Regions from separate parts of the Marinobacter sp. VGCF2001 genome, predicted to be linked through region 2. Evidence: riboswitches for the same ligand, from Rfam matches in the RefSeq annotation. Region 2 holds a riboswitch; the other holds the start of a gene.
The links. Region 2 has a riboswitch for cobalamin ahead of ACP2AU_RS03850 (ribonucleoside-diphosphate reductase subunit alpha). Riboswitches for the same ligand answer to the same signal wherever they lie in the genome.

Region 1 (6,003 bases), 250 kb from region 2:
TCGGGCTCGCCGTGGCGGATCAGGTCGATTACCGTTGTGGTCATCCTGAAAGTCTCCTGTTCATTACCCTTCAGCCAGCGGATTGGTCGCTGACCCCGGCGTCGGCAAAGCTGGCCATCTGATTGTGCAGGGCACAGGCAGCCCGCAGTAAAGGCACCGCGACCGCCGCACCGCTACCCTCGCCCAGGCGCATACCCAGATTCAGCAAGGGCCGGGCGTTGAGGGCCTGCAAGATCGCATTATGCCCCGGTTCCGCGGAGTGATGGGCGAAATGCAGCCAGTGCCGCAATTCCGGTTGCTGTTTGCAGGCCACCAGAGCAGCCACCGAAACGATAAAACCATCCACCAGAACGGGAATACCCCGGCTGGCCGCGCCCAGAATAGCCCCGGCAATGGCGGCAACTTCCAGCCCGCCCAGAGACGCCAGCACCGCCAGTGGCGTGGTGTCGTTGCCGTGGCGGGCCAGCGATCGGACGATCACCGCCGCCTTGTGGTTCACGCCATCGGCATTCAAACCGGTGCCCGGGCCGGTGAGAAATTCCGGTGGTTGCCCCAGCAGCTGGCAGGCAATGGCGGTGGCGGATGTGGTGTTGCCGATGCCCATATCACCGGCAATAAACAGATCAGCACCGGCCTGGTGGGCACGCTCGGCCGCGGCATCACCGGCCTGCAGGGCCGCGGCGACCTCGTCTGCCGTCATCGCCGGTTCCAGCGCAAGGTTGCGCGTGCACGGCCGGATTCGGGCATCGATCACGCCGGGCAGGCCATCGGCCACGTCACCCACAGTACCCAGATTCACCACCTCCAGGGCTGCGCCAAGCTGCCGGGCCATCACGCTGATGGCTGCGCCGCCACCAGCAAAGTTGGCTATCATCTGGGCGGTGACCGCCTGCGGAAAGGCGGAAATGCCCTCGTCACACACGCCGTGATCACCGGCGAAAATAGCCATGTGTACCCGGTCTGCCCGGGGCTGATCGGTGTGTTGCTGGCCGCACAGGGTAATGGCCAGCTGTTCCAGTTGGCCGAGGGAGCCTGGGGGTTTGGTGAGGGTGTTCTGGCGGGCTTCGGCTCGCGCCATGGCGCTGAGGTCGAGTTGGGGGGAAGAGGATTGCCAGCTATTTGGAGGTGTCATGCTCAAATGGCCTATCGTTGGTTGATCGCGGGCAGCCTGGTGGAGACTGCCCGGCAAATGTTGCTTATTCCGTTACGAAGGCGATGTCATTCGGAAGCAGGCCACGGGGTGAATCGACGAACTTGATCTGAGTATCGTCAGACGGGCGGAGAATCCGGATGCCAGGTGATGCCGTGTTGGCATCTGCAACCCAGAGGTTGCCTTTGGGGCTCAGTTCAATATCCCGGAAATCGCCTTTGGAGAGATCCGCGATGGTTTTGAAGCTGTCACGGCCAACAGACGGGTCAAAGCGTTGTACCGCAGTGTTCTGATAGTCGGTCAGGTTGATCAGGTAGCCTTCGGTTGCGCTGATGATCACCAGATCTTTGATCTGACCCTTGTCGGCTGTTGGTTGAATCATGGAAGTGACATTGTAGTTGCTATCGATAATGTCGACGCTGGTGCCATTGCCGTAGGTGGAGAAGTTGGTGCCCAGGTTCTTGACTACCAGCCCGATCCCTTCATGGTACTGAATGTCAGCCGGGTTGGTGCCTTCCAGTGGAATGCCTTTCAGATTGTCATCAGCGCCTTTGCCGGTGTCGATTTCTTCATTGGTTGAGACATCGAACACCGCCACGTAACCGGTATTGTTGGGCTCATAGTTTTCATCAAGGCGTTGGAGGGTCACGAATAGCTTATTGTCTGCCAGAGCGGCGGACGATATTTGAGGTACCTGGCCGGCGCTGCTGGCAGGCACATAGTCGGAAAGTTTCAGAGGCGGGGTGTCGGTGAAAAATTCAGCTTCGTTGCGTGCTGACGGGTTCACGATGGAAATTTTGTCGCTGTTGTAACGGATCAAATAGGCCTTTTGATCGTTAACCGTAATCAGGTTGTACGGGTTGCCGGTGTTTTGCTCACCCTCAGGAATTACACTGAACTCATCCCAGGTCTTCTGGGCGTAGTTGGCCATGTCGATCTTGGAAATATTATCCAGATTGTAGCGCCCCAGCAGGTAGTGAAAGCCTTGTCCTCCGACCACTGCGATGTCTGAGCCGGTCTCGTGGTAAGGGCCCATAATGTCGTAGCTGGCAGAATCCAGATTGACATAGTTGACACCGCCCGAGCTGAAATCGGAACTGACAGCAGCCACCACGCCGGCATTCGTTAAGCCTGGGGTCGGTTCGAGGGAGCTGCTGCTTGACCCGCTGCCCCCGCACGCGCTCAACAGCAGTGGGATTGACAGGCTGGCCATTGACAGGATTCGGTTAACCGGTTGCGATTTCTTTAGCGATGCCATGAAACATCTCCCTGATGCAGTGATTGGTTAAAAGGCGTGTGTCAGATTCAGAAACCAGCTTCGGCCGGGGCCGGGGAAGCGGTTGAAATCCTGATAAAGAGTGTCGGTGAGGTTGCGTACTTCCAGCGACAGCTCGCTTTCCGAGCGGTTGGGCCAGATGTTCACCCAGCTGGCTGTCAGATTGGCCATTTTCCGGGTATCAGCCTCCAACAGATTGGCCGAGTCGTAATACAGCTCATCGTCGATCTGATAATTTAAATCGAGGGTGAACGGACGCAGGGTCCACCGGCTACCCAGGCTGTAACTCTGGTGATAGATACCCGGCAGATGCTGCTCGAAACGGTCGGCAATGGCGGAGTCAGTGTTTTCGGATTCCTGCACGGTGGCGCTACCGTAGAGCTCCCACCAGGGGCGCAATCGCACCAGGGCATCCAGTTCTGTGCCGTAAATGTCAGCGGCCAGGTTGGTATAACGGCCAACACCGCGGGCATCGTAGGTGGCGACAACGGCGGGATCCAGCTGCCGAAAATAAACCGTTGCCTCAACGTGCCCCCAGCCCCGTTCCAGCCTGACGGAAGTTTCAACGTTGAAAGACTCCTCGGCTTGCAGATTTTCGTTGCCGACGAACAGTCCCTGCTGGCCGTAAAGCTCCTGCAGGGTGGGAATGCGAACTTCTTCAGACAGTCCGAGGGAGAGGGTCCAACCGCCGGAGAGGTATCGGCTTAGGCCAAGTTGCCAGCTGCTGTAACGGTCTGATGCGTCGGTTCGCTCGACGGCACCGAAGCCGGTGGTTTCGCTTGATTCGTCGTCGACCCGGTAGTGGCGATACGTGGCCTGTGTGCGCCAGAGGCGGTCGTCGCTTTGCCACTGGTGAGCGAATGCGGCGGCTATCCTGTGGCGTTCGCGGTCATCCGGTTGTCTTGCCGCCAGGCGATCTGTCTGAGTGTAGTCGTACCCGGCGACATCGGCGGTGGCCGACAGTGTGTGATTGCCAAGTAACCAGGTCAGGGTGTTAACCATGCCCAGTTGTCTTGTGGTGGTATTGGTGTCGCTGGTGCCCAGCCCAACCTGCCCGGCCCGGTTGTTATAACGCTCGTCGATATCCGCCCAGATCAGTCGATGGCTCGAATGTAGCCGGCCGTCCAGCCATTCTTGTTGTTGATAATGCAGCTGCGCGCGCAAGGTTCGGTTGTCCAGAAACGCCCGGTTGTTTCGCCAGTTTTGAATACTGGGCACCTGCTGTTGATTGTCGTTGTACTGCACCAGGGCATCGAGTTTGCTGGTGTCATTGATTTCCCAGCCCAGCTTGGTGCTCGCCGCTTGTTGTTCGTAGCCGGCGTTTCGGCGTTTGGTGTTGGTACCATCGTTGGGGTTGAACCAGGCCCGTTTGTTGGGGTATTCGAAATCGTTATTGCTGCTTTGCCGATCCAGCGATACCCAATAGTAAAAATTTTCGCGGCTACCGCTATTAAACACACCCGTCTTGTATGTATCGAAAGAGCCACCGCCCAGGTTAATGCGCGTGGTGTCCTCAATGTCTTTGCCGAGGGTTTCCATGACCACCACTCCCCCGATGCCCGCGTGGGCAAACTGAGCGGGTGCGCTGCCCGGGTAGACCTGAATCCGGCTGATGTCATGCAGCCCCAGTTTGCCCATGTCGACGCCGCCGGTGACCGGGTCGTTCAGCAACATACCATCGACGACGACTTGTACCTGGCGCGCGGTGGAGCCCCGGAGCGAAACCGATGAGTAGCTGCCCAGGCCGCCACTCTGGCGAATCTGTACGCCGGTCTGGGTACTGAGTACATCGGCCAGATTGGCGGTGCGGTTCTCAAATTCGGTGCGTTGGATCACCCGAACCGGGCCGGTGGCCTGGCTGGGGTCGACATCTGTGGCGGCGTTCATGGGTCGGCTTTCGACCACAATAAAAGGCAGAGTCTCTTCGGCATGAACCGAGCCGATGGCGAAGACAGAGAGGAGAAGGGCGATTTTTTTCATCGAAAAACTGGATACCGGCTGCGTTTGTATAAACTGGCAACCAGAGTCCTTCTTTCCGGTTGCCTGAACAGCTACCAAAAGAGAAGAGGCGCGTGCGCCCGCTCCGTGTTCTGACCCTCCGTCACAAACACTGATAGCCGGTAGCAGGCCGGTCTCCGGGCTTGCGGCTGGCGTTCCCGCCAGAGTAGGATGCCTTCCCACAGCGCTGGGCTGCAGTGGCTGGCGCGAGGCCATTCCTCTCGTACCGCTTACCGTTGCGGGGGCAGCGTCGGATTTTAACCGAACTTCCCAGTTTCACCCGCCGAAAGATCGCGCATTGCGCGTTTGGGGCAGGCACCTGCTACGGATAGAAATTTTGGTGGAGTTTACGGGGCGGTCAAGAAACCGTCAATCAATGACGACAGGTTCAGGGCCAACTCTGGCTCGGAGACGGTATGCTGATTCGTTTTTTCATACTTTTTTTTGCGCTGATCGGCCCGGCGGCCGCGGAGGTTTGCGCGACTGATGACAACGGCAAGGGCTTGTGCCTGCCCGCGCCGGCCCAGCGAATCGTTGCGTTGTCTCCCGGAGCCGCCGAATTGGTATTTGCCGCCGGCGCTGGCGACCGGGTGGTGGCCGTGGTGGAATACAGCGATTATCCGCCTGCGGCAAAACAGTTGCCGAGAGTGGGTAACCACACCCGCATCGATCTGGAAACGCTGGTTGAGCTGGATCCAGACCTCGTGATTACCTGGGTATCCGGCAACCCCGCCGAGCAGGTGGCCTTGCTGGAACAACTGGGTCTACCGCAGTTTGCCATTGAACCGCGTACCCTTGAGGGCGTGGCCACCGCGTTGGAGCGGCTGGGCACGCTTACCGGTGCCAGCGACAGCGCGACGGCCGAGGCCACCCGGTTCCGAACGGGTATAGCTGCACTGGCCCGACAGTATCAGGCGCGTGCGCCTATTCGAGTGTTTTATCAGGTGTGGGATCAACCTCTGATGACCATCAGCAACGACCATCTCATCGGCAAAGTGATCCGGATGTGTGGTGGGCAGAACATCTTTGGTGACATGGACCGCCTGGTACCGCGTATCGGACCAGAAGACGTCCTGGCCCGCAACCCACAGGCGATACTGACCGGCAGCTCGGATTCGGGCGACAGGGGGGCCGCCGAGCTCGATCTATGGCGGCAGTTCCCCTCGATCAGTGCCGTGGCACATGGCAATCTTTTGACCATACCCGCTTCGCCTATTTCGCGGCCGACGCCTCGCTTATTGGAAGGAGCGCGCAATGTGTGCGAAAAACTGGATCTGGCCCGTGATCGCTTGCGCTGACCGGGCGACCCGGGTGAGGAACGACTAATGACGCGTGCCTTGCTGGTTTTGTTGCTGCTCGCGGGGGCGGCCTGTGTGTTTGCTCTGGCCGTGGGTAGTGTGGCTGTGACGCCGTCGGAACTGTGGCAGGTGATGACCGGGCAGGGCGAGCCGTTGAGCCGAACGCTGGTGCTGGAGCTGCGCCTGCCAAGAGCGCTGTCTGCGTTTGCCGCCGGGGGGCTGCTGGCCATGGCGGGCGCCCTGATGCAGGTGTTGTTACGCAATCCGCTGGCCGATCCGTA
Region 2 (6,003 bases):
CCAGCGGCGTCCAGTGGTTCTTGTTGGCGTTCATAAAGTACTCCCAGGCCCAGGGGTACTTGAACGGTGCCAGTTGGTTGATGTCGGTCTCGCCGTTGATCACCCGTTTGTCGTCCACATTCACCGGGGCCGGGCCACCGGTGGCGGCAGGCTTGGCAGCGGTTTTCGGTTCGTCATCCCAATCCAGCATGATGCTTATCTCCTGACACAGTGAGTGGTTACTGACACGCTTCGCAGTCCGGTTCATCAATAGAGCACACCTGCGGCTGTGGCGCGGCCACGGGGGCAGATTTCTCGGCGCCGGTCGCGCCCAGCGAACGCAGGTAGTAGGTGGTTTTCAGGCCCCGCTCCCAGGCCAGCTGGTACAGCGCATCCAGCTTTTTGCCGCTGGGCTCGGCCATGTACAGGTTCAGGCTCTGGGCCTGGTCCAGCCACTTCTGGCGCCGGGAGGCGGCCTCCACCAGCCAGCGGGCGTCAATCTCAAAGGCGGTGGCGTAACGGGCCTTGAGTTCGGTCGGAATACGGTCGATCTGCTGCACGCTGCCGTCGAAGTATTTCAGATCGTTCACCATCACGTTGTCCCACAGGCCTTCGGCCTTGAGATCCCGCACCAGCGACGGGTTCACCACGGTGAACTCGCCGGACAGGTTCGATTTCACGAACAGGTTCTGGTAAGCAGGCTCAATGGATTGGGACACGCCCACGATGTTGGAAATGGTCGCCGTCGGGGCAATGGCCATCACGTTGCTGTTGCGCATTCCGTTTTGGGCGATCAGCTCGCGCACCGGCGTCCAGTCCAGGCGGCTGTCGGTGTTCACCTGCAGGTCCCCGTCCCGGCGGGCGGCCTGCAGGTTCTGGATGGAATCAATCGGCAGAATGCCCTGGTGCCACAGGGAGCCTTCGTAGGTTTCGTAGGCACCCCGCTCACCCGCCAGCGTGGCGGAAGCACGCAGGGCAAAGTAGCTCAGTTGCTCCATGGCGACATCGGCGAACTCCACGGCTTCGGCACTGGTGTACGGCAGGCCCAGCTGGTAGAGCGCATCCTGGAAGCCCATCAGGCCCAGGCCCACCGGGCGGTGCTTGAGGTTGGAATTGCGCGCCTGCGGAACCGCATAGAAGTTGATGTCGATGACGTTGTCGAGCATTCGTACGGCGATGTTCACCGTGCGTTCCAGGCGCGCAACGTCCAGCTCGCCATCCTTGATGTGGGCGGCCAGGTTCACCGAGCCGAGGTTACACACGGCAATTTCATCGCTGCTGGTGTTCAGGGTGATTTCGGTACACAGGTTGGAGCTGTGCACCACGCCCTGGTGCTGCTGGGGCGAGCGCAGGTTGCACGGGTCTTTGAAGGTGATCCAGGGGTGCCCGGTCTCGAACAGCACGGTGAGCATCTTGCGCCACAGCTGCTTGGCCGGAATCTTCTTGAACAACGCAATCTTGCCCTGCTCCGCCAGCGCTTCGTAGTGCTGGTAGCGCTCGCGGAATGCGTTGCCGTACAGGTCGTGCAGGTCGGGCACGTCGCTGGGTGAGAACAGGGTCCAGTCCCGGTCTTCGCGCATCCGTTCAATCAGCAGGTCCGGCACCCAGTTGGCGGTGTTCATGTCGTGGGTGCGGCGGCGCTCGTCACCGGTGTTCTTGCGCAGTTCGAGGAATTCCTCGATGTCCAGGTGCCAGCTTTCCAGATAGGCACAGACCGCGCCCTTGCGCTTGCCGCCCTGGTTCACCGCCACCGCGGTGTCGTTCACCACTTTCAGAAACGGCACCACACCCTGGCTCTGGCCGTTGGTGCCTTTGATGTGGGAGCCCAGCGCCCGCACCGGGGTCCAGTCGTTGCCCAGGCCACCCGCCCATTTCGACAGCAGCGCGTTGTCTTTGATGGCGCCGTAAATGCCTTCCAAATCGTCGCCCACGGTGGTCAGGTAGCAGGACGACAGCTGGGAGTGGCGGGTACCGCTGTTGAACAGTGTGGGCGTGCTGGCCATGTAATCGAAGCTGGACAGCAACTCATAGAATTCGATGGCGCGGGCGTTGGGGTCGTCCTCACGCAGAGCCAGGCCCATGGCCACGCGCATGAAGAACACCTGCGGCAGTTCCAGGCGGGCCTGGTTCCAGTGCAGGAAGTAGCGGTCGTACAGGGTTTGCAGGCCCAGGAAGCCAAACTGCAGATCCCGCTCCGGTTTCAGGGCTTGCCCCAGGCGTTCCAGATCAAAGGCCGCCAGGGCCTCATCCAGCAATTCGTAGCGGATACCGGCGTGAATGAACGCCGTCAGCGCCTGTGGATAAGTCTCCGCCAGGCTTTGATTGCGCGGCAAGCCCAGGGCATCGGCGTTTTCCAGCCTTAGCTGCTCCAGCAGCAGGCGGGCGGTCACGGCGCTGTAGTCCGGCTCCCGCTCAATGCGGCCCCGGGCCGTCATGATCAGCGCGGTCAGTACTTCGGTGCTTTCGATGCCGTCGTACAGGTTACGCAGGGCATCCTCCACCAGCGACTCTTCGTCAATACCGTCCAACCCGGCGGCGGCCTGCTCCACCTGAAGCTTCATCAGGCCCAGATCCAGTGGTGTTATGCTGCCGTCGCTCTTTTTCACGGTCAGATGCGGGTGGGCTTCTACCGGCTCATCCACGGCGCGCTGACGAGCGTGTTCTTCCCGGTAGAGTACGTAGGCCCGGGCCACTTTCTGTTCTTCGGCGCGCATCAGGGCCAGTTCCACCTGGTCCTGAATATCTTCGATATGCACCTTGCCGCCCGCTTTCAGGCGACGGCTGATGGCCTGCACCACCTGTTCGGTCACCCGGTGTACGGCGTCGTTGATGCGGGCGGAACCGGCGGCCTGGTCCCCTTCCACCGCCAGAAACGCCTTGGTGACGGCCACGCCGATTTTGGCGGCATTGAATCCAACCAGGGTGCCGTTACGTTTAATCACTTGCAGGGATTGGGTTTGGCTGACCGAAGGCTCGGCGAGGGTGGCGGCTGTCATGGTGCTCTCCTGAATTCGCGTTGGTTCCGTTAAACCCTTCGCGAACGCAGCGGCACACCTTGCCCAAGGCACGGGCAGGCCTGACCAGTCTGCTCACCCTTGAATCGCGAAGGTGCAGTCCAGAAACCCATGGGGGGGCTTCTGATCCCTGGCAGGTCTTCGGACTCAGGGGCATGAACGTTTTGTTCTGCCTTGCGTGGCGACTTCCCGGTTTTCACCAGTGTCGTAATACCACGCTCGTTCCCCAATACCGCTGCGCGTCAGTTCCGGATTCTCACCGGATTCCCGACTACCCTGTAAATAAGATGATCAGAGTTTGATCACAATATATGGTAGTTAACCAAGGACAAAGTCACTATATAGAGACTGATAAACGAAAACAAGGCACTTTCTTCGAGCTGTGCTGTCAGTTACCCAACCACCTGACGAGAGGACATATCGTGACATTCTCGCCAAGATTGGCTTGCACTCTGGTGCTTGGCCTCAGCTTTGCCTTCAGCCCGGCATGGGCCGAGGCAGAACCACTGAAGCGCTTCTCCACCATGGCGTCGCTCAACGATGGCTGGGAACCGCTGATTTTCCCGAACATCGAACGCCACACCCAGTACGCCCTGAACACCGTGGACGGCCAGCAGGTGGTTCGTGCCAGTGCCGACGGCAGCGCCTCCGGCCTGATTGCCCGTCTGGCACTGGAGCCGGGCGATTCGCTCGTGCTGTCCTGGCGCTGGAAGGTCTCGAACGTCTACGAGGCCGGCAACGCCCGAGAAAAATCCGGAGATGACTACCCGGCCCGTATTTACGTGGCCTTCGAGTTCCAGTCGGACAAGGCCGGTTTTTTCGAACGGGCCAAGCGCAAGACCGTGGAGGTGCTGTTCGGGGAAACACTGCCGGGTAACGCTCTGAATTATATCTGGGCCAATCAGATACCAGAGCAGACCTTGGTGGCCAATGCCTACACCGACAAAACCGTGATGATTGCCGTGAATTCTGGCGAGCAACAGGTGGGCGAATGGGTCAGCGTCGAACGGGATCTGGTGGCGGACTATCGGCAGGCCTTCGGGGAGGAGCCGCCCGCCATTGTCGGTGTGGCCATCATGACGGATGCGGATAACACCGGTGAGAGGGCAACGGCCTGGTATGGAGATTTGACGCTGCGGCGGTAGTCCTGGCCAAAAGCGCAGCCGGCTGGCGGAATTACAACCCCAACGTGTTACCGATATTGCTCCGGAAACCCCGGAACCACATAGGTTTTCCGAAAGTGGCGCGGCGGTGGCACTTCGCCGCGTTCGGCCAAGCGCAAGTAGGCATCGTCAAAGGCTTCGCGCAGGATAGCGGCACGGGGATTCGCCAGGGAGAACAACCAGGCGCTGTGCCGGCTGCGCATCTCCGATTCACGAATTTTCTCATCGCCATCCCCATTCAGCGTCATCTGGACCGGCTGACGATAATCCAGCAGATAATCCCCCCGATTCCGCTTGAGCATATCCAGGGCAGACCGGTGATTCGGGGCTTCCGTGACCCGTATATCCACCTGGGACATTAACCAGTCCCGCAATCCGGCGTAGGTATAGCCACCGATTACGATCACCGTTTTATTGCGCAGGCGGTCCATATGATCCAGAGGCGGCCGGCCCTCCAGATACCAGGCACTGAGGTCCACGGGAATGGGGCTGGTCCAGCTTTCGAGGATATCGTCTTCAAGAGCCGGAATGTCGGTCAGGCCCATCCACAAATCAATGTGGCCATTCTTCAGGTACAGATAGGTTCGGGCCACCGGCAAATAAATGAAATCAACCCTGAAACCGGCTTCCTCAGCGACTTTTCGGGTAATCTCGACAAATTCTCCGGCCGGCTCGCCACGGGCATTCCGATAACTGACCGGAGGAAACTCGACATAGGCAACGCGCACCGTATCGCCCGGCTTGCCGTTATCTTCCGACGCGCCCACGGCGGGAGAAAAGAGCAGGCTGAAGACAACCAGCCCAAAGGCAATCCATGCCAGAGCCAGCGGGAACGAGCAGGGAATAAACTGTTGGCAAATGCGCATGACGACCGCTTTTCTTATCTGTTTAGCTGAAGATTAACAGATACTTTGAAGACTGTGCGGTGAAAAATGTAAAACCTTGATTCAGAACGCACTGGTGACCATGTACAGGCCAACGCCCCCCATCACAACAGTGTAGGGTAACGCCATGATCACCATCCGCCCGTACGAAAGCCGAACCAGCGGCGCAATGGCCGAGGTCAGCAAAAACAGGAAGGCCGCCTGGCCATTCGGGGTGGCCACACTGGGCAGGTTGGTGCCGGTATTGATCGCCACGGCCAGGGTCTGGAAATGATCGTTACTGATGCTGCCGGCATCCAGCGCCTGTTTCACTTCGCTGATGTAGACGGTGGCCACAAACACGTTATCGCTGATCATCGATAACAGGCCGTTGGCGATAAAGAACATCCCCGGCTGCTGCCCCTCCGGGAGGCTGAGCACATAGTCGATGACCGGCTTGAACAGATGCTGCTCGTGAATCACCGCCACAACGGCAAAAAACACCACCAGTAACGAGGTAAAGGGCAACGATTCCTGAAAGGCTTTACCAATCTGGTGCTCATCGGTGACGCCGGTAAACGAGGTAATCAGAATAATCACCAGCAGGCCAATCAGGCCGACTTCGGCAATGTGGAAGGCCAGCCCGAACACCAGAATCACCGCCGCGACGGCCTGAATCCAGAGCGCGGCCTGATCGGATTTGGTGCGCCGGGCTTTTTCATTGTCGGCAAACTCCTCCAATACCCGCCGCACTGGCTTCGGCAGCCGGCCGCCATACCCGAACCAGCGCAGCTTTTCCAACGCCCAGCAGGTTGTCAGGCCCGCGGCCAGCACCGGCAAACTCACGGGTGCCATCATCAGAAAAAAGTCGGCAAAATCCCAGCCCACTACCTTGGCGATCAGCAGGTTCTGCGGTTCTCCCACCATGGTGGCCACGCCACCCAGAGCGGTACCAATGGCGCCATGCATCAACAGGCTGCGCAG

Region 1: it holds a riboswitch for cobalamin, as region 2 does, so the genes downstream of both, ACP2AU_RS04950 (TonB-dependent receptor) here and ACP2AU_RS03850 (ribonucleoside-diphosphate reductase subunit alpha) in region 2, are expected to answer to the same signal.

What each region holds. Positions count from the first base shown of each region.
Region 1 is NZ_JBNFVX010000002.1:384,173-390,175, forward strand. Features, by position in the region: gene ACP2AU_RS04935 (histidine phosphatase family protein) at 1-44, opposite strand, end outside; gene cobT (nicotinate-nucleotide--dimethylbenzimidazole phosphoribosyltransferase) at 71-1,132, opposite strand; gene ACP2AU_RS04945 (hypothetical protein) at 1,197-2,261, opposite strand; gene ACP2AU_RS04950 (TonB-dependent receptor) at 2,436-4,406, opposite strand; cobalamin riboswitch at 4,536-4,762, opposite strand; gene ACP2AU_RS04955 (cobalamin-binding protein) at 4,841-5,722, shown strand; gene ACP2AU_RS04960 (FecCD family ABC transporter permease) at 5,750-6,003, shown strand, end outside.
Region 2 is NZ_JBNFVX010000002.1:139,087-145,089, forward strand. Features, by position in the region: gene ACP2AU_RS03845 (ribonucleotide-diphosphate reductase subunit beta) at 1-190, opposite strand, end outside; gene ACP2AU_RS03850 (ribonucleoside-diphosphate reductase subunit alpha) at 219-2,975, opposite strand; cobalamin riboswitch at 3,109-3,304, opposite strand; gene ACP2AU_RS03855 (DUF3047 domain-containing protein) at 3,518-4,138, shown strand; gene ACP2AU_RS03860 (substrate-binding periplasmic protein) at 4,186-5,022, opposite strand; gene nhaB (sodium/proton antiporter NhaB) at 5,104-6,003, opposite strand, start outside.